Regions from separate parts of the Streptomyces sp. AM25 genome, predicted to be linked through region 1. Evidence: riboswitches for the same ligand, from Rfam matches in the RefSeq annotation. Region 1 holds a riboswitch; each other region holds the start of a gene.
The links. Region 1 has a riboswitch for magnesium ahead of ACLHRZ_RS35670 (hypothetical protein). Riboswitches for the same ligand answer to the same signal wherever they lie in the genome.
Positions count from the first base shown of each region.

Region 2: it holds a riboswitch for magnesium, as region 1 does, so the genes downstream of both, ACLHRZ_RS17840 (hypothetical protein) here and ACLHRZ_RS35670 (hypothetical protein) in region 1, are expected to answer to the same signal.
Region 3: it holds a riboswitch for magnesium, as region 1 does, so the genes downstream of both, ACLHRZ_RS19050 (NRAMP family divalent metal transporter) here and ACLHRZ_RS35670 (hypothetical protein) in region 1, are expected to answer to the same signal.
Region 4: it holds a riboswitch for magnesium, as region 1 does, so the genes downstream of both, ACLHRZ_RS35175 (NRAMP family divalent metal transporter) here and ACLHRZ_RS35670 (hypothetical protein) in region 1, are expected to answer to the same signal.

Region 1 covers NZ_JBKIWN010000067.1:1,378-6,090, forward strand. The annotation lists gene ACLHRZ_RS35665 (IS4 family transposase) at 1-913, shown strand, start outside; gene ACLHRZ_RS35670 (hypothetical protein) at 1,505-2,836, opposite strand; M-box (ykoK) riboswitch at 3,258-3,431, opposite strand; one part of gene ACLHRZ_RS35675 (IS5 family transposase) at 4,613-4,713, opposite strand, start outside.
Region 2 covers NZ_JBKIWN010000012.1:94,157-98,869, reverse strand. The annotation lists gene ACLHRZ_RS17850 (cupin domain-containing protein) at 1-245, opposite strand, end outside; gene ACLHRZ_RS17845 (alkaline phosphatase family protein) at 798-2,183, shown strand; gene ACLHRZ_RS17840 (hypothetical protein) at 2,208-2,474, opposite strand; M-box (ykoK) riboswitch at 2,726-2,904, opposite strand; gene ACLHRZ_RS17835 (hypothetical protein) at 3,034-3,330, shown strand; gene ACLHRZ_RS17830 (cation-translocating P-type ATPase) at 3,376-4,713, shown strand, end outside.
Region 3 covers NZ_JBKIWN010000013.1:166,851-171,563, reverse strand. The annotation lists gene ACLHRZ_RS19055 (hypothetical protein) at 1-318, opposite strand, end outside; M-box (ykoK) riboswitch at 1,007-1,183, shown strand; gene ACLHRZ_RS19050 (NRAMP family divalent metal transporter) at 1,512-3,257, shown strand; gene ACLHRZ_RS19045 (trypsin-like serine peptidase) at 3,474-4,181, opposite strand; gene ACLHRZ_RS19040 (trypsin-like serine peptidase) at 4,636-4,713, opposite strand, start outside.
Region 4 covers NZ_JBKIWN010000058.1:8,702-13,414, forward strand. The annotation lists gene ACLHRZ_RS35165 (lipase family protein) at 1-210, shown strand, start outside; gene ACLHRZ_RS35170 (hypothetical protein) at 381-995, opposite strand; M-box (ykoK) riboswitch at 1,644-1,820, shown strand; gene ACLHRZ_RS35175 (NRAMP family divalent metal transporter) at 2,151-3,902, shown strand; gene ACLHRZ_RS35180 (aspartate kinase) at 4,014-4,713, opposite strand, start outside.

The DNA of each region.
Region 1 (4,713 bases):
GCGGGTAGCGCTGCCGTGTGCCCAGCGCGGTACGCAAGGGGCGTGGCTGGGAAATCGGCGGCTGATGGCCATCGACGGTTTTGTGCTGGACCTCCCCGATACACCTGCGAATGATGCGGAGTTCGGGCGTTCCGGCGGGGAGAAGAATCCTGCCCCGTTTCCGCAGGTGAAGATTGTCGGGCTGGGGGAATGCGGCACGCATGCCGTTGTCGCTGCGCGTATGGGGCCCTGGCGGACGGATGAAGGGAAACTCGCCCGGGATCTCGTGGCGGATTTCGAGCCGGGCATGCTGATCACCGCCGACCGGGGGTTTTATGCCTACCGACTGTGGGAGGCAGCTGCGGCCACGGGGGCGGATCTTCTGTGGCGGATGCCCGACGGACCTCATCTGCCGGTAGTCCGGCCGCTCAAAGACGGGTCGTACGAGTCGTTTCTGCTGGACCCGGGAGTACGCCGTCGGCGCGCGGTCCAGCGTCACCGAGGGGCAACACACATCGAGGAGCCCTCCGGCATTCCGGTCCGGGTCGTCGAGTACGAAGTGACCAACCATGAAGGCAAAGGAGAAATCTTCTGCCTGATCACCACCATCATAGACCCGGACGACGCCAGTGCAGCCGAGCTCGCGGCGGCGTATGCCGAACGCTGGGAATTCGAATCCGGCCTCGACGAGATCAAAACCCACCAGCGCGGCCGCGGTGCCGTACTGCGCTCGAAGTCCCCGGATATGATCGAGCAGGAGATCTGGGCGCTCCTGCTGACCCACTACGCAGTCCGGCACCTGATGTGCGAAGCAGCCGACCAGGCCGACATCGACCCCGACAGGCTGTCTTTCATCCGCTCACTGCGCATCATCCGCCGTCAGATCACTGACCAGGCGGGCTTTCCCCCCTCACCGTCTCACGAAAGCTCTTGAAGCAGCCTTCACGGAAATCCTGGAGAGACCCAACCCACGCCGACGCCACCGCACCAGCCCACGAGCCGTCAAACGCATCCACGTCCACGCCTACAGGAAGAAGAAGCGCACCGAAACCACAGTCCACCACCCTGACCCACCAAGCATCAAAATCTTCGCCGTTTCTTAACTACGCGGCATTGCCCTGCCGATCAACACGTCCAGCTGATGCGGGCTCAAACCGGCAGCACGGTGGAACGGCATCGGCCCCCCGAACGAGCGCGTGGGAGTCGGCACTTCACACGCTACACCGGAGGGACCGATCCCGTGTTCAGCGATCACCATCCAGCAACATCACAGACTTCTGAATGACCTTCCAGCCGTCCCCTCTGACCTGCCTATTCCACCCCCGCAGGACAGGCTGAAAGGCCTTCAGCCAGACAGGCATAGAACTCCGTCCGAAAGCGGGACAGTTCCCCAAATGCATCCCGCGGGACGCCCCGCTACAGCAGACTCATCGTTACGGCCTTCGCGCTGATCAAACGCCTCTGTGACGGAGCACATGATCAGGCGGAGGCCGCTCCCACGTCCGGCAAACAGCGGATCCCAGCCCTAACAATCCTTACACTCGAGGACCTTGGTAAATCCCGGCACCTCGGGGACTGCGAAGAGGGGGAACGGTGGGGTGTCGTCTCGGCTCTTTTTCAGGCTGTCCTTGAGTTCTGTGGCGGTGAAGGAGTGGGGCGACGCGTCGTGGGTCATGGAGGACTTCAGTTTATCGAAATCCTTGGAGAATTGACTGAGGGATGTCCGGCTTATGCAGTTGTCGTAGGTCATGCGGCCGAGGCTACTGCCGTCGTTGGCGTTTTTGCAGGAGGCTTCGCGCAGGGCACTGAGGATTGCCTCTTTGTTCTGGTCCATGAATTCGACGGAGAAGTGGGTGAAGTTGTCCGGCTTGTGCAGGCCCTCGGCCACTGCGCTGCCGACGACGTCGAGGAGGTCGTTGCTGTCGCGGCTGAGGGTTTTCCTCAGGCCGTCGCGCAATTTCTTCTTCGCCATGAGGGCCTCGTGTTCGACCTTTGCTACTTCCTGCTTGCTCAGGCGGCGCCGGGCGCTGTCGAGCTGTGCGTCGATCAGGGCCTCACCCTGTGCGGCGCTGGCGGCGAAGTGCATCTGGACGGCAGCCCAAATGCCCTGGGTCTTGGGGTCGTTGACGGCCCTCTTCATAGCCTCGGGGCCGAAGTTCTTCCATGCTTTGTCGCGTTCGGAGCGGATGTGGTCGTCGATGGAGATCTTTCCGCTGCCGAAGGCGGCGCGGCTGATGATGCTGATGACGAGGGCGACCACGCTGGCGAGGATGCCAGCGTGCAGGGGCATAGACTTGAGTTTGGCCAGGCGGTTGATGCCGTCTGCGGTGAGGTTGGCGATGGCCTCGCCGATCTTCTTCGGGTCGTGTGCCAGGCATGCCTTGACCAGGTCTTCGAAGTGCCCTGCCTCGGCCACCTTATTGACCACGGCAGTCCTCAGAGCACCCAGCAGCCCCTGGTCGACGTAGGCTGTCGCGACGTCGTTGAACTTCCTCATACGCTCGGCGTAGTAAAGTCCCTTATTCTTGTCCTTCAGGTCCACCTCCTTGGCGCTGGTATCGGCCTTAAAACTCTTTACGATCTTGTCGAGATCCTTGACATCCTTGAACGCCGGACTCAGATAGGGCTTGCCGTCCCGCCGCGCCGCCTCGTAATCGTCCGTGGTCTCCTTGCCCTGCCCGATCTTCTCCAGGTTTTCCCGGGCCTCCTTCAGGAACTCCTCGAACGTGGCCGGAGAATGTATCTGCTGTGCGGCGGCTGCTTGGCCTGCGGGGGCGGCCACCCACAGCACCGGGGCTGCGAGGAGCGTAGACAAAGTTATACTGATCGGGTATTTGGACCGGGCAAAACGCTTCACGGCTGTCCTTCCGGATCATTTGGAGGGTTTGCGGTATTCGAAACAGGCGGGGTGTTGCCACAGCCAACGACCTTGGGGGCGCACGGCCTGCCAGCCCCGGAACTACGGGAGGCAAGTCGGCTGACCACGACGCAACACGCTCGCTTCGGGGCCTGCCCCTGTCCACCGGCTTGGCAGTCGACCCCTCAACGCCATCCATCGCCCCTGCGCCGGCCTCCCGTAACTCCCCGATGGAGTGCGGGGCAGGCAGTTGCAGGTGTGGCGAGCGTGTTAATGCGCGCCGGGGGCGGGCGAGGTCATGTGTGTACGGGGGCCACTGTGGCTCGGACTACTGCAGGTGCAGCCCATGTCTCTCACCTTCTTCCGGCCGGAGCGTGCGGGCGCTGGACGACACGGCAAGGAGCGCACCGGCCTGTCGGCCGGTTCACCCCAACTCGTCAGAGCTTTGGCACTGCACGACGTGATCCCCTGGGCTGGGGAAGCCACTTGGGGTCACCCCTTGGGCCGGGGAGGCCTGTCCTGACCCTGGGCGTCTCTCGACGTCGTGGGGTCAGTGGCCTGTGTCCGCACAGACGCCCACCGAACGAGGTGCCTTCTTCAAACCTCCACGAGCATAAGCCTGATTAAGTCGGACATTAAGGTTATTTGTGCACCCGTGGATACGCTTGACGAAACCTTGACCGTCAGGGGCCGGGACACAGTCCGTTGGTCCCGCACGCCCGGGCCGCCCTACGTCCCGGGCGCGCGAGACTGCCGCCTCGCCGAGACGCGTCACGGATGGAATCTCCCTGGCTCGAGCGATTGAGGGTGGGCTTGATTCGGTTTGACGGACATCCGAGATCAGGGGCATCACCCCGGAAGGATGTCCACTATGGAGAGCATGGGGAAGAAGAAGCCGCGTCCTCGCCGCTCGTTCACGCCGGTTCAAGGCCGAGATCGTCGAGCTGTGCCAGCGCGGTGACCGCTCGGTCGGGCAGATCGCCAAGGACTTCGACCTGACGGAGACTGCCGTGCGGCTGTGGTTCCACCAGGCCGAGACCGACGCTGGCCTGCGGGGCGGGAGGCGTCGCACAGACGGAGGGAAGCCCCGCCCGGCGCCTCGCGGGAAGCGTACGGACGGGGCAGTGTGCGGTGCTACACGGGCGGAAGCGCATCCGGGTCAATGACTGCCGTACCCGCCTGATGCTGGCCTCTGCACGGGGGCGTCTGCTTGCAGAAGAATCCACGCCCACGGCAGGCCATGCACGCGTGGGACGCCATCAGCTCTCCGGCGTCGCCGGACTGGTTCACGAACAGAGTGGCAGTCCGGTACGTGCCTGCGCCCCTGCATCCCTTACAGAAGTGGTGCGGGCCGGGGCAGGGGGCGTCAGTCATGACCGGGTGTCGCTGTCGACCGAGCCGGAGCCGCCGCATGTGCCGCATTGCTGGTCTTCGTACTCGGGGCCGCCGGGGTTGTCTTCCATGTTGTGATGGCGCTGAACCTGAACGGTGCCGCTGCCGTTGCACGTGCTGCACTGAGTGGCCATCTTGCGAACCTCGCATCCATGTTGATGATGGTGCTCTTACGGTCCGTGCCTGTCCCCCGTTCGCTGATGGCTCCCCCTTTCTGCGTAGGTGGTCTGTGCACCCGCCCGGCCGCTGGACCTCACATCTGACGACCGGGCGGGCGTCTGATGCCTGCCCTTCTGCCGGGGAGATAGGACCCACGGCGCGGGGAGGGTGCGCCATGGCGTCGGCAGAGGGGCAGGGGTCTAGGGCGTGTATCGAATGTGCTGGTCACAGCCACTCGTTGATGGCTGCGATGGTCAGTGTGGCCTCGTAGCGAACGGCGAGTTTGTCGTATCTCGTGGCGACCGCGCGGTGCCTTTTGAGGCGGT
Region 2 (4,713 bases), on a different contig from region 1:
TTCAGCTCATGGGTCAGCTCGCCCTGCTTCACCACGGCGACCAGGTTGCCGTAGTGACAGTGCCACCCCGTGCTCTCCCCCGGCGGAATGGTGATCTTGCGGAAGTTCACTTGCGCAGGGCCGTCCACCTCGACCTTCACCGGGTCGTCCTGCCGTCCTTGGGCGAGGTCCTCCACGACGACACCCTCCTTCGGCTGCCCGCCGGAAACCCGCCCGTCCGCGCTCGCCAATGAAGAACCCGTCATTCCCAGCGCAATCGCTCCTACGGCCGCCACACAAATCCGCCTGCTGCGCCAATTACGCATGACCGCTCCAATCCCTTGGATGCCTGATCGGGCTCCCAGGCTAGGAAGTGCCCGCCCATTGCGGCCATGTCCGAAAGTTGCATGCCGTGGCTACTTTTGGCGAAACTTTCGGCTGGGGAAAACCTCGGACTTCTCGACGTCGATTTATCCGGAACCGGGTGGACCGATCCGGCGCCTCGGCAATCCGTTCGGTGAGCCGTCGGCCGTGCGACCCCAGAAGGCCCGTCAGATGCGCGCTCCTCCTTGCCGGACGGCGAATTCACAGCCGCCGACACCCATGTGAGGGATGGACGAGCCAACATCCAGATGATCTGCTGTACGCAGAGCGTGTGCACGCAGGGACTCTGTGCCTCCTTTTCCCGGAGCTGTCACAGAATCACGAAGCGGCCCGGCTCTATGCCATCGTCATGCCTGTTGGCCACCGGGGAAGGAAGTACAGACGGAGTGGGTCGGTTCAGGATTCCTCGTGGTGTGGCTGCAGACGGCGAGTGGATGTCGTTTCTTCCGTCCTGTGTACGGCGTGCCGTCGCAGCGGGGCGCACTCGGGGCGGTTCGCTCAAAGATGTGGAGCACGTCGTTTTCCTGATGCAGGAGAACCGGTCGTTCGACCACTATTTCGGCACTCTCGGAGACGTACAGGGTTTTGACGACCCGAGTGTCCTCAAGCTGCCGAACGGCCGCAGTGTCTTCCACCAGCCGGACACGGCGAACCCCCAGGGGTATCTGCTGCCGTTCCGGCTGGATACGCACAGGACGAACGCTCAGGCCATCTCGTCGCCCAGCCACGCCTGGGAAGTACAGCACCAGGCCTGGAACGGCGGGAAGATGGACCAGTGGATGCCCGCCCACCGTGAGGCCGACAAGGCCAACGCGCCTTATGTGATGGGCTACTACACCCGCGCGGACCTTCCCTTCCATTTCGCGCTCGCCGAGGCATTCACGGTGTGCGACAACTACCACTGCTCGGTGATGGGGCCGACGTGGCCGAACCGGCTGTACTGGATGTCCGGCACCATCGACCCCGGCGGCACCCGGGGCGGCCCGGTGATCACGAACAACTACCCGCCGACGTTCTACCAGTGGACCACCTACGCCGAACGCCTGCAGGCAGCAGGAATCAGCTGGCAGGTCTACCAAGGGCAGGACAACGGGTCGTTCAGTGTCCTCAACGGGTTCAAGGCGTTCAGGGAAGCGCAGCCCGGGAGCCCGCTGTACGAGCGTGGTATGCGCAGGCTGCCGGACGGGGCCTTCGAAGACGACGCCCGTAACGACCAGTTGCCCGCTGTCTCCTGGATCATTCCCTCCACCGCCGCATCGGAGGAACCCGACGCCCTGCCGGCAGCAGGGGCGGATTTCATCGCGCAGAAGATCGAAGCGATCGCCTCGAACCCTCACGTGTGGGCCAAGACCGCACTCATCATCAGCTATGACGAGAACGGCGGCCTCTTCGACCATGTCCCCCCGCCCGTACCCCCGGCCGGTACACCGGACGAGTTCGTCGAAGGCCTGCCGATCGGCGGCGGCTTCCGCGTACCCGCTTTGATCATCTCGCCCTGGACAGTGGGCGGACGGGTTGCCGGCGAAGCCTTCGACCACACCTCCTGTCTGCGCTTCCTGGAACGCTGGACCGCAGCACACGGGACCGAGGTCGAAGAACCCAACATCAGCGCCTGGCGAAGGCGGACGTTCGGCGACCTCACCTCCGCCTTCGACTTCACCCGAACCGCCCGCACGCCGCCGCGGCTGCCCGCCGATACCGAGGAGCAGCTCGCCCGAGGAGCGACCAAGGCATCCCTCCTGCCCCGGCCCACATTCCCCACCACTCGTCAGAAGCTGCCCCATCAAGAACGCAAACGGGCCTCGAAGCGTACGCGCTGAAGCATGACGAATGAGTGCGCGCGGTCAGGCCACAACCCCCGCGGGGCCGCAACGCGAACCCTGCACCGGGTTCTCCAGCGACTGCTGCATGATGTCGACGGCCAGCGGGAGCATCAGGCGGGCGAGGAGGCCCGCACCGGCGGCGTCGGCCATGCCGTCGAGGACGGGACCGGCGTAGGCCAGAGCCCGGCGCAGGGCGGGGCGGAGCGAGTCGGAGGTGAAGTCGGGCAGGACGAAGCTGAGGGTGAGGCCGGTGGCGGCAGCGTTCGGCCACGTCAGTTGAATGCGCACAGCAGTCTCCGGGCAGGACGTACCCGGTCGCGGACGGACACGTGGAACCGCCGCGCAGCATGCCCGGGCAGTCTGTGGGCAGGAGACAGTGCGCGAAGGTCAGTTGATGCGTCGGCGACGGGTGGACGATGACGGGCGAGTTGAGCCGGAAACAGGCTCCGGACTATGCCAGGGACTCAAGCCCCTCACCTCCTCGCGGCCTGGGCACTCGCGGGTGCCGGACATGGGCCGAGGAGCCTCCGCGACGCGGGAAGGCACCTCTCTCGTCACGGCTTCAGCACTGCACGGCGTATTCCCGGCCGAGATTGGCCGGGCAGCCACTTGGGCGCACCCCTTAATCCGGAGTGAGCTGTCCTGACCCGGGGCGTCTCTCGACGTTCGGGGTCAGTGGCCTGTGTCCGCGCAGAAGCCTCACCCAACGAGGTGCTGCGTACATCGAGAATCACGAAAATCCACGGTCGCTGTCAAGGAACGTTTAGGAAAACAGGAGATGGCGCAGGTTAACGCCGGTGGACAGGTTCACGCCGGAACCGTGCCCTCATCCGGAACAGGAGATTTCATGAGCAAGAGCGCCGATTTACAGCCCTCGTCCTCGTCGCGCCCGGCCGGGCCGCTGGGGGCGGTGCTGTCGGTGATGGACCGCGTGCCCGGTGCCGGCCTGGTGAAGGGGGCTGCGAACGGGGCGTTGGACGTGGTCGGTTCGGTGTCTCCCCGGGCACGTCGGGCAGCGGTGTACACCGGCGTCGGCATCCTGGGCGCGGTGGGGCTCGTCGAGTGGCCGGTGGCGGCGGCGGGCGCCGCGGTGGTGTGGCTGACGCAGCCGAAGCCGCAGGACGGCGGCGCCGCGGCCGACTGACCGCCGGGCAGTAGCCGTCGGCTGCCCGGCCGTTCCGGGCACAGCATGTCTTCTCCGCACCGTGGCCACAAACCGGTGCGGACTTCTCATGAGAGTAGGACAGTGGTTCTGCGTTTGCTGGCCGGCTTACCCGTGGCCGGTCTTGGTTCGGCACTCAGCGCTCCGGCCCGGGCCGCGGGCCGTCTCGTCCCGTCGGCCGACGTACTCATATGCGGAGCGGCCGAGTTGGCGTCGGTCGGTGTGCGCGCCGCGGCAGGCGGGGCGGCCGAGGCATCGGCGACGGCCGTGCGTGTGGCCCGCGTGGCCCGTAACGCGCTGGTGCCCGGCGACGGTTGCTGGCGTGCGGGGAGCAGGCTCCAATTGCCCTTGCGCCCGCACCCCGAAGCCGCCCACGTGCCACGGCTGGAGGAGGCCGCGGAGAAGGTGGCGGCCGCGTTGCTGGAGCACCCCGAGGTGCTCCTCGCCTACTGGGACGGCGGTCTGTCCCGGCTGGTGGTGCAGGTGGCCGAGCAGGATGTGGTCGGTGCGGTCGAGCGCCGGACGGCGGAACTGGCCGCCCGGTACGGGCTGGAGCACTCCGACGAGACGGAGAAACCTTACTCTCCCCATCCCGCGAGCACCGCCGATGTGCGCGCTGCGGCCGTACTCCTGGCCTGTGATGCGGCGGGTGTCGCCACGGCGGTGGCGGCACAGGTGCTGCGGATGCAGAAGTCCCCGCGGCTGGTCACCGCGGCGGTGACGCTGCTGCGGGAGGACTCCCGGGTGCGTGGCGTGCTGCGCCGCCGGCTCGGCGCGAACGGGACCGACCTGGTGCTGGCCGCGGTCAATGCGGCCACGCACGGTCTGGGGCAGTCGCCGACGGCGCTCGTGCTGGACGGAGCCCTGCGGGCGGGCCAGTTGGCGGAGGCGCTGGCCCGGGCCGCCGCCTTCGACGCCGCTCACGACGACATCTGCGTCCCGGACCGGCCGAGCATGTCCGGAGCCGGGGCGTCCAGACCGCCGCTGCGGCCGACCCCGGGCGAGGAGTACGCGGACACCGCGGTCACCGGCAGCCTGGTGGGCGCGGCCGCGACGCTGGTGTTCACCCGCAGCCCGGCGGGGGCCGCGGAAGCGGTCCTGGCCGGATCGCCGAAGGCTGCGCGCTACGGCCCGGCGGCCTTCACCGCCGCCCTGGGCAGTGCGCTGGCTCAGGGCGGCATGCTGGTCCGCAGCGTCGAGCGGCTGCGTCAACTGGAGCTCGTGGACACCGTGGTCCTCCACCCCGGCGCCCTGCGCGGCGCACGGCGGACGGTCCTCGATGTCGATCCCGGCGCGTCGTCGTGGGACCACGACCGGCTCTGGCACGCGGCGACCGCGGCGCTGCACCGCGCCACCGAGGAGGTG
Region 3 (4,713 bases), on a different contig from region 1:
GCCGTTGGTCCAGCTTCCGCCGGTCGGCGCGATGTTGATGCTGTACGGCTGGGAGGTTCCGGGGCAGGTGGAGGCGTTTTCGGACTGTGAGGCCTGGCCGGAGACGTTCTTGCCGTCGGAGGCCTGGACGGCCACGGTCGGGGAGGAGTTGGAGGCGGGCGCCAGGGCGCAGGTGTAGGTCCCGGTCACCGTGATCGTTCCGTCGCTGTTGAGTGCGGCGGAGCTGTTGACGGTGGTGGCGGCGGGCGTCTGGGCGTTGGCCGGTGCGGTGAATCCCACCAGGAGCCCGGAGGCTGCCAACGGGACTATCGCAGCCATACGCAGGGATGAACGCATGATGTTTTCCTCTCGGATGAGATTGTGCCGGAGGTGGAACGAAGCCGGCTGGAACTCCCGAGATCCCCACGGCCAGAACAACGGTGACGACGAGGCCGTACGGCGGGAGAAGAGGCCTGTGCGCATCAGCCGTATCTCCGGGAGTACCGGGATGCCGGCAGGCCCACGATGCTTGCGGGGCCATCACCGTTCCCGCAATCGAACAACTGCATCGCACGGTTGCGTGGAATTCGTTTCGCGCCGTGTGGCGTAAAGGATGCGCTCTTCGTGGGGTGCAATCCGTTGGCCGGGGCAGGCAGTTGTGGTACGGGCCGGTCCTCGGCGTGGCACAGGAATCTGGCTCCGATCGGCGTGCGGAAGGGCCTGAGCGCGGCTGAAACGATCCTGCCTTTCTCGGTTCCGATGCACCGCCCCGGGCGGTGCGGCACTCTCATGCCGCGGCTCAATGGGCTGCGCCGGGCTATGAGATGGGCAGCGGAGCTGAGGTGTTTTCTCTCGGCCACCGCTGTCGGACACGCGCGGCCATGGACGTCGTCCCGTCACGCTGCAGGCGGCTAGCCGTTGCCCGATCACAGGGAATCCACAACTTCTCTAATTTCATGGTGAGTTCTTGGGAGCGCGTTCACTTGCGCGTCGGCGCGAGTGAGGTAGCGTCCGCAGTGGCTGAAATAAGGCACCTCGTTCGGTGAGGCGTCTGTGCGGATATAGGCCACTGACCCGACGACGTCGAGAGACGCCCAGGATCAGGACAGGTCTCCTCGGCTTAAGGGGTGACCCCAAGTGGCTTCCCGCCCGTCGGGTGGGGATACGCCGTGCAGTGCCGAAGCTCTTACGTGGAGGGTGCCGTCCAGGGAAGGCCGGCTTCCCCGTGCTCCGGGGTGGTCGGCGGGTGCTGGATTGGGGGTGGTCAGGGTGAGTCCTGACGGTGATAGGTGGTGTCGCTCTCGTTCCGGGCGCACCACGGTGCTCTTCTGAGCCCGCTTATTGCGTGTAACGCACGTGCACATGGCGTGAATTCGGCATTCCGATAGGCATCGGTCTATCCGTGCTCCGGTCCGGCTGTCGTCCGCCGTGTCGTCACGCGCATTTCGCCTGCCTTCATACGGCGGCATTTCGCCACGTCTTCATACGGGTCTGCCCGAGTGCGCCCGTTCGCAGTTCTGGGAGGTAGTGACATGTACTACGGCACCGTGCGTCCGGACCCCGGGCCGGATCCTGGAAGGGAGCAGAGTGCTGCCCCGGGCAACACGGCTGTCCTGGACAGTGCCCACACCGGGGACATCGTCGGTGCGCTGGGCACGATCGGCCGGCACGACACCGGCCGGCGGGGCTCCTGGGGGCAACGGCTGCGGACCCTGCTGGTGATCATGGGGCCGGGGCTGATCGTGATGGTCGGTGACAACGACGCGGGCGGCGTGGCGACGTACGCCCAGGCCGGCCAGAACTACGGCATGAAGCTGATGTGGACGCTGGTGCTGCTGATTCCGGTGCTCTATGTCAACCAGGAGATGGTGGTCCGGCTGGGTGCGGTCTCCGGGGTCGGGCACGCGCGGCTGATCTTCGAGCGGTTCGGGAAGTTCTGGGGCTCGTTCAGTGTCGGCGATCTGTTCCTGGTCAACGCGCTGACGATCGTGACGGAGTTCATCGGAGTCTCACAGGCGCTCGGCTACTTCGGGATACCGAACTACGTTGCGGTGCCGCTGGCCGCGGTGCTGCTGTTCGCCGTGGTGGCCGGCGGGTCCTTCCGGCGCTGGGAGAGGTTCCTCTTCCTCCTCATCGCGGTGAACGTGGTGATGTTCCCCATGGCGCTCATGGCCCACCCCAAGGCCGGCACGACCGCGCAGGGGCTCATCCCGCAGTTCCCGGGCGGGCTCGACTCGACACTCCTGCTGGTCATCGTCGCCATCGTCGGCACCACGGTGGCCCCCTGGCAGCTGTTCTTCCAGCAGTCCAACGTGGTCGACAAACGGATCACCCCGCGCTGGATCCGCTACGAGCGCGCCGACCTGTGGATCGGCATCGCCGTCGTCATGGCCGGAGCAGTGGCGATCATGGCGACATCGGCTTTCGTGTTCCACGGCACCGATCTGGCGGGGCAGTTCAGTGATGCCGCGGGGGTGGCGGACGGGCTGCGCAAGCACGGCGGACCGGCGCTGGGCGCCCTGTTCGCGACCGTGCTGCTGGACGCCGCCCTCATCGGCGCCAACGCCGTGGGACTTGCCACCACCTACTCCCTCGGAGACACCTTCAAAAGGCGGCACTCACTGCACTGGAAGATCTCCGAGGCACCGCTGTTCTATATCGGCTACGCATTCCTGATCGGCATCGCCGCCACCATCACCCTCGTCTCCGACGACCACATCCAGGGCCTGATCACCCAGGGAGTACAGGCCCTGGCAGGGGTGCTGCTCCCCTCGGCGACCGTCTTCCTGGTCCTGCTCTGCAACGACCGCCCCGTGCTGGGCCCCTGGGTGAACAGCGTCCGGCAGAACGTCGTCGCGGGTGTCATCGTCTGGTGCCTGGTACTGCTGTCGCTGGCGCTGACCGCGGCCACGTTCTTCCCCGGCCTGACCACCACGCAACTGGAGACCGGCTTCGCCGCCGGGACTGCCCTCGGCCTCGTCGGCGGAACCCTCGTCGCCCTGCGCTCACGCCAGGCCTCCCGAATCGCCGCAGCAGAAGCTGCCGCACGGCTCCGCGCGGCGGAGCGAGGCGGGATGGTCGTCACCACGCCGCTCGAACGCTTCCGGGTCTTGATGGAGACCGATCGGATGCTCTGGCGCACGCCTGACCTGTCCACCCTCCAACGCCCGAAGTTCTCACCGCTGCGCAAGGCAGGCCTGATCACCCTGCGTGGCTACCTGGTCGTGGCGGTCGTCCTGGTCATCGTCAGGATCGCCCAACTGGCTACCGGGAACTGATAGTTCCGTCGGGCGCGAGGTGCGGTCGCGAACGGCCGTCGTTGCCCCTGCTGCACCGTGTGGCGACGGGTGGAGGCTCCCGAGGCCAAGATGTCGCCTCAGGAGCCTCCGCCCGGGTTACTGCCGGGCGGCTGCTCCTTCATGGCGCCTGGGACGGAGATGCTGGGCCTGGCGGTCCCGCTGCCGTGGAAGGGGCTGGCAAGTGGTGTGCGGACGCTAGCTCTCCTGGCTGACAGCCTTGTCGTACAGGGACTTGATGGCGTCGTTGAAGTAGGGGCTGTAGGAGGTGTCATCGGTGTCGCCGCCGGTCTGGTAGCCACCGATGACACCGATGACCTGGCCGGTGTGGGTATTGCTGTCGAAGTGGGCGAGCCAGGGGCTCCCGCTGGTCCCGCTGCTGTAGCCGGTGCAGTCCACTTTCATCTGGTCCGGCTGGAACTGCACCGTCTTGTTGGCACACGAGATGGGGTCCTGCCCACTGTCCGGATAGCCCGTGATCTGCACCCGGTTGCCGTAGCCGGCGTTGTAGCCGAAGCGGTTGGCGCCCAGCACCTCGGCGATCCGCTTGCCGTTGAGCTTGTCGGTGACGACGAACCCCACGTCATAGTCCGGGTCGGACGACTGCATCCAGTGATCGTCGACGACCATCTTCCCGACCGTCCAAATCCCGTTGGGCGTCTGGCCGTCACGGTAGCCGGGGACGAATGCCAGGTCCGTCTTGTAGCCGCCGCCCTTCCCCGCGTGGAGGCAGTGTGCCGCAGTGATCACCACGGACTTGCCGGGACTGTCCACGACACTCCCGGTGCAGAAGTGGTCACCGCTGCCGTCGTGGCTGAACACCGCGCCCACCCGGGCGTTGGACGCGGTCGGCGGAGGGGTGTGCGAGACGCCCGGCTGATGACGGAAGGGCCGAGCGCTGCGCATGCGGTGGACGGTCCAGCCATTCGCGCGCCCCGACGCGCTCGCGGCCGCTGAGGACGAGGGCCGTGTGGAGCCTAGGCTGTTGTGATCCGGTGTGTCATCAGAGGCACAACCTGATACAGCGGCCAGCGCGGCGAGCATGGCGAGTGTCATTGCAGACCTGTAGCGCATGGCCGGATGCTAGGGCACATACCGCTTGGCTCAGGGGTGCTTGGCCACAACTACTTCTGTTCCCAGGGGAATTGCAGGTGTTCAACGTGGCGCCGGGGGAGGGGTGGCGGCGCGTTCCTGTGCCGGCGCGCCAGGTCGGCGAGGAGATATCAGGGGCGGAGGCAAGGTGCTGTGCCTGCAGGTGACTTGGGTCAAGGTGGCATTGATACGCAGGACGGGGGCGGTTCGGTACCGTCTTACCGTGAGGGAATCCGCCCGTGCCGCTGGTTCGGCGCGGGCGGATTCGTCATGCTGTGCGGGCGTTGCCGGCGCCGGCGTTGTAGGGGTGCGGGCGGCGGACGGTGCGGCCTGCGGTGGCGTCGTC
Region 4 (4,713 bases), on a different contig from region 1:
GGCACCGGCGGCAAGGACATGGACTCACCCACCGACCGACAGGTCCAGCTGTTCCACGACGCCTGCGCAGCCGGTTCGGTGATCGAACAGCACCTCTATCCGGAACTCGACCACAACGCCACGGTCATCGCTTCCCTGGCGGATTCCACCCCGTTCCTGCGGAAGGTGTTCGCCGGCGAACCCGTAGCAGGCAACTGTCCGAAGAGCTAGGCGTATTGCCCTGCATCCTCCTTCGTCCAGCTGAAACATGTTTGCCCAGGTTCCAGGATGCGCTGCCGGCGGTATTTTGACAGCGGGCCGCCCGCCCCCAGGTCGAGTGGGGGCGGGCGACACTGATGTGGATGGGTCAGGCGGTTGACCTGCTGGGCGTGGTGCGAGTGCTACCGCTGGTGTCCGTGCGACGCGTGGCCCTCGTGCCCGTGGGGTCCGTGGCCTCCGTGCCCGTGCGACGGCTGGCCTCCGTGCCCGTGGGGTGCGTGGTTCCCGTGCCCGTGCGACGGCTGGCCCCGGTGGCCGTGGTCGTGACCGTGCGGCGCGTGGCCCCGGTGCTCGTGCCGCCCCGGACGCCCGTGGCCCTGCCCGGGCGCCCACGGCGTGCAGACGGTGGCCGTGGCAGTGGCCTGCTCGGTCTCGGAGGAGCCCTGGTTGGTGAAGTTCACCGTGACCTGGATGCGGTCGCCGCTGGTCCAGCTTCCGCCGCTCGGCGCGATGTTGATGCTGTACGGCTGGGAGGTTCCGGGGCAGGTGGAGGCGTTTTCAGACTGTGAGGCCTGTCCGGAGACGTTCTTGCCGTCGGAGGCCTGGACAGCCACGGTCGGGGACGAGTTGGAGGCGGGCGCCAGCGCGCAGGTATAGGTCCCGGTCACCGTGATCGTTCCGTCGCTGTTGAGTGCGGCGGAGCTGTTGACGGTGGTGGCGGCAGGCGTCTGGGCATTGGCCGGTGCGGTGAATCCCACCAGGAGCCCGGAGGCCGCCAACGGGACTATCGCAGCCATACGCAGGGATGAACGCATGATGTTTTCCTTTCGGATGAGGTCGTGCCGGAGGTGGAACGAAGCCGGCTGGAACTCCCGCGATCCCCACAGCCAGAACAACGGTGACGACGAGGCCGTACGGCGGGAGAAGGGGCCTGTGCGCAACAGGCGTATCTCCGGGAGCATTGGGAGGCCAGCAGGTCCACGATGCTTGCGGGCCCATCACCGTTCCCACAATCGAACAACTGCATCGCACGGTTGCGTGGAATTCGTTTCGCGCCGTGTGGCATAAAGGATGCGCTCTTCGTGGGGTGCAATCCCTTGGCCGGGGCAGGAAATTGTGGTATCGGCTGGCCCTCGGCACGGCACAGGAACCTGGCTCCGATCGGCGTGCGGAAGCGCCTGAGCGCGGCTGAAACGATCCTGCCTTTCTCGTTTGCGATACACCGTCCCGGGCGGTCCGGGCACTCTCATGCCGCGACCCAATGGGCCACGCCGGGCTACGAGTCGGACTTGTGCGGCCATCGGCATCGTCCCATCACGCTGCCCACTGCTGGCCGTTGGCCGATCACAGGGAATCCACAACTTCGCTCATTTCATGGCGAGTTCTTGGGATCGCGTTCACTTGCGCGTCGGCGCAAGTGAGGTAGCGTCCGCAGTGGCTGAAATAAGGCACCTCGTTCGGTGAGGCGTCTGTGCGGATATAGGCCACTGACCCGACGACGTCGAGAGACGCCCAGGATCAGGACAGGTCTCCTCGGCTTAAGGGGTGACCCCAAGTGGCTTCCCGCCTGTCGGGTGGGGATACGCCGTGCAGTGCCGAAGCTCTTACGTGGAGGGTGCCGTCCAGGGAAGGCCGGCTTGCCCCGTGCCCCGGGGTGGTCGGCGGGTGCTGGATTGGGGGTGGTCAGGATGAGTCCTGACGGTGATAGGTGGTGTCGCTCTCGTTCCGGGCGAACTACGGTGCTCTTCTGAGCCCGCTTATCGCGTGCAACGCACGTGCACATGGCGTGAATTCGGCATTCCGATAGGCATCGGCTTATCCGTGCTCCGGTCCGGGCTGTCGTCCGCTGTGTCGTCATGCGCTTTTTGCCTGCCTTCATACGGCGGTATTTCGCCTTGTCTTCATACGGGCCTGCCCGAGTGCGCCCGTTCGCAGTTCTGGGAGGTAGTGACATGTACTACGACACCGTGCGTCCGGACCCGGGGCCGGACCCTGGAAGGGAGCAGAGTGCCGCCCCGGGCGGTACGGCTGTCCTGGACAGTGCCCACACCGGGGACATCGTCGGTGCGCTGGGTACGATCGGCCGGCATGACAGCGGGCATCGGGGTTCGTGGGGGCAACGGCTGCGGACCCTGCTGGTGATCATGGGGCCGGGGCTGATCGTGATGGTCGGCGACAACGATGCGGGCGGCGTGGCGACGTACGCCCAGGCCGGCCAGAACTACGGCATGAAGCTGATGTGGACGTTGGCCCTGCTGATTCCGGTGCTCTACGTCAATCAGGAGATGGTGGTCCGGCTCGGAGCGGTTTCCGGGGTCGGGCACGCGCGGCTGATCTTCGAGCGGTTCGGGAAGTTCTGGGGCGCGTTCAGCGTCGGTGACTTGTTCCTGGTCAACGCGCTGACGATCGTGACGGAGTTCATCGGAGTCTCACAGGCACTCGGCTACTTCGGGATACCCGGCTACGTCGCGGTGCCCATCGCAGCGGTGCTGCTGTTCGCCGCGGTGGCCGGCGGGTCTTTCCGGCGCTGGGAGAGGTTCCTGTTCCTGCTCATCGCGGTGAACGTGGTGATGTTCCCCATGGCGCTCATGGCCCACCCCAGGCTGGGAACGACCGCGCAGGGGCTGCTCCCGCAGTTCCCCGGCGGGCTCGACTCGACGCTGCTGCTGGTGATCGTCGCCATCGTCGGTACGACGGTGGCCCCGTGGCAGTTGTTCTTCCAGCAGTCCAACGTGGTCGACAAGCGGATCACCCCGCGCTGGATCCGTTACGAGCGCGCCGACCTGTGGATCGGCATCGCGGTCGTGATGGCCGGGGCGGTGGCGATCATGGCGACGTCGGCCTTCGTGTTCAGCGGCACGGACCTGGCAGGACAGTTCAGCGACGCCGCAGGTGTGGCGGACGGGCTGCGCAAGCACGGCGGATCGGCCCTGGGGGCGCTGTTCGCGATCCTGCTGCTGGACGCTTCCCTCATCGGCGCCAACGCCGTGGGACTTGCGACCACTTACTCCCTCGGGGACACCTTCAAGAGGCGGCACTCGCTGCACTGGAAGATCTCCGAGGCACCGCTGTTCTACGTCGGCTACGCGTTCCTGATCGGCATCGCCGCCACGATCACCCTCGTCTCCGATGACCACGTCCAGGGCCTGATCACCCAGGGAGTGCAGGCCCTGGCAGGCGTGCTGCTCCCTTCGGCGACCGTCTTCCTCGTCCTGCTGTGCAACGACCGTCCGGTGCTGGGCCCCTGGGTGAACAGCGTCCGGCAGAACATCGTGGCCGGCGTCATCGTCTGGTGTCTGGTGCTGCTTTCGCTGGCACTGACGGCGGCCACATTCTTCCCGAACCTGACCACGGCGCAGTTGGAGACCGGCTTCGCCGTCGGCGCGGGCCTCGGCCTCGTCGGCGGAGCCTCGGTGACGTTGCGCTCACGGCATGAATCCCGGATCGCTGCGGCAGAGGCGGCCGCACGGCTCCGCGCAGCGGCCCGGGAGGGGGCGGTTGCACCCGCGCCTCTGGACAAGGACGGTCTCAGGGCCCTGCTGGAGGCCGACCGGTTGGTCTGGCGTACGCCCGCGCTGTCCTCCCTGAAGCGGCCGAAGTTCTCACCGCTGCGCAAGGCGGGACTGATCACCCTGCGCGGCTACCTGGTGGTGGCGGTCGTGCTCGTCATTGTCAGGATCTTCCAGCTGGCCACGGGGAACTGACAGTCCCGTAGGGCGCTCGGGCTCGGCCGTGAACCACCCTCGTTGCCCTTGTGCACCGCTTGACGACGGGTGGAGGCCCCTGGCGGCTTGCCGCAGGGGCCTCGATCGGAGTTACTGCCGGGCAGCTGCTCCTGCCATCGCCGGGGCACCGAGATCCAGTGCCGTGTGCAGGGTGCGTACTGCGTCCTCGAGTTGGTCCTGGCGGCAGAGGATCCTGGCCCCGGGGCGGAGCCGGGTGACCGCCTCGATGGCGATCCCGGCTGCCGCGAGGGCGGAGCAGCATCGGTTCACCGGGGCGTGGCCGATGACGGAGATTCTGCCGAGGTGTTCCTCGTCGCTGGCTGCTGCCGGCAGGTCCGGTGCCGTCTTGTGGATGGCGGTGAGGAGTATCTGGGCTTGGTCGGTGCTGGCGACGAAGGACATCTCCCATGTGCCATCGCCTGATTGGTGCAGGCCGGCGTCGGCCTGGAGGCCGGCGCTTTCGGCGGTGCTCAGGATGCGGTCGGCGAGGAGCAGGCGGTCGGCGAGGGTGTCGGGGGCTGCGACGGTGATGCGGGATGCTCTCTGGTGGGTGATGCCGATGATCGTGCCGGCCGGTTCGCCGGGTCGGGCCGGTTCGTCGCAGAGCAGGGTGCCCTCGCTCGTGCCGTGTGAGGGGCGCACCCGCACGGGCACCCGGTGGGCCTGGGCGTAGGCGACGGAGGTGGTGGCCAGGACCTGGGCGCCGCCGGCGGCGAGTTGGCGCATGGCGTCGTAGCCGATGCGGTCGAGCAGGCGGGCTTCGGGGACGATGCGCGGGTCGGCGGTGTAG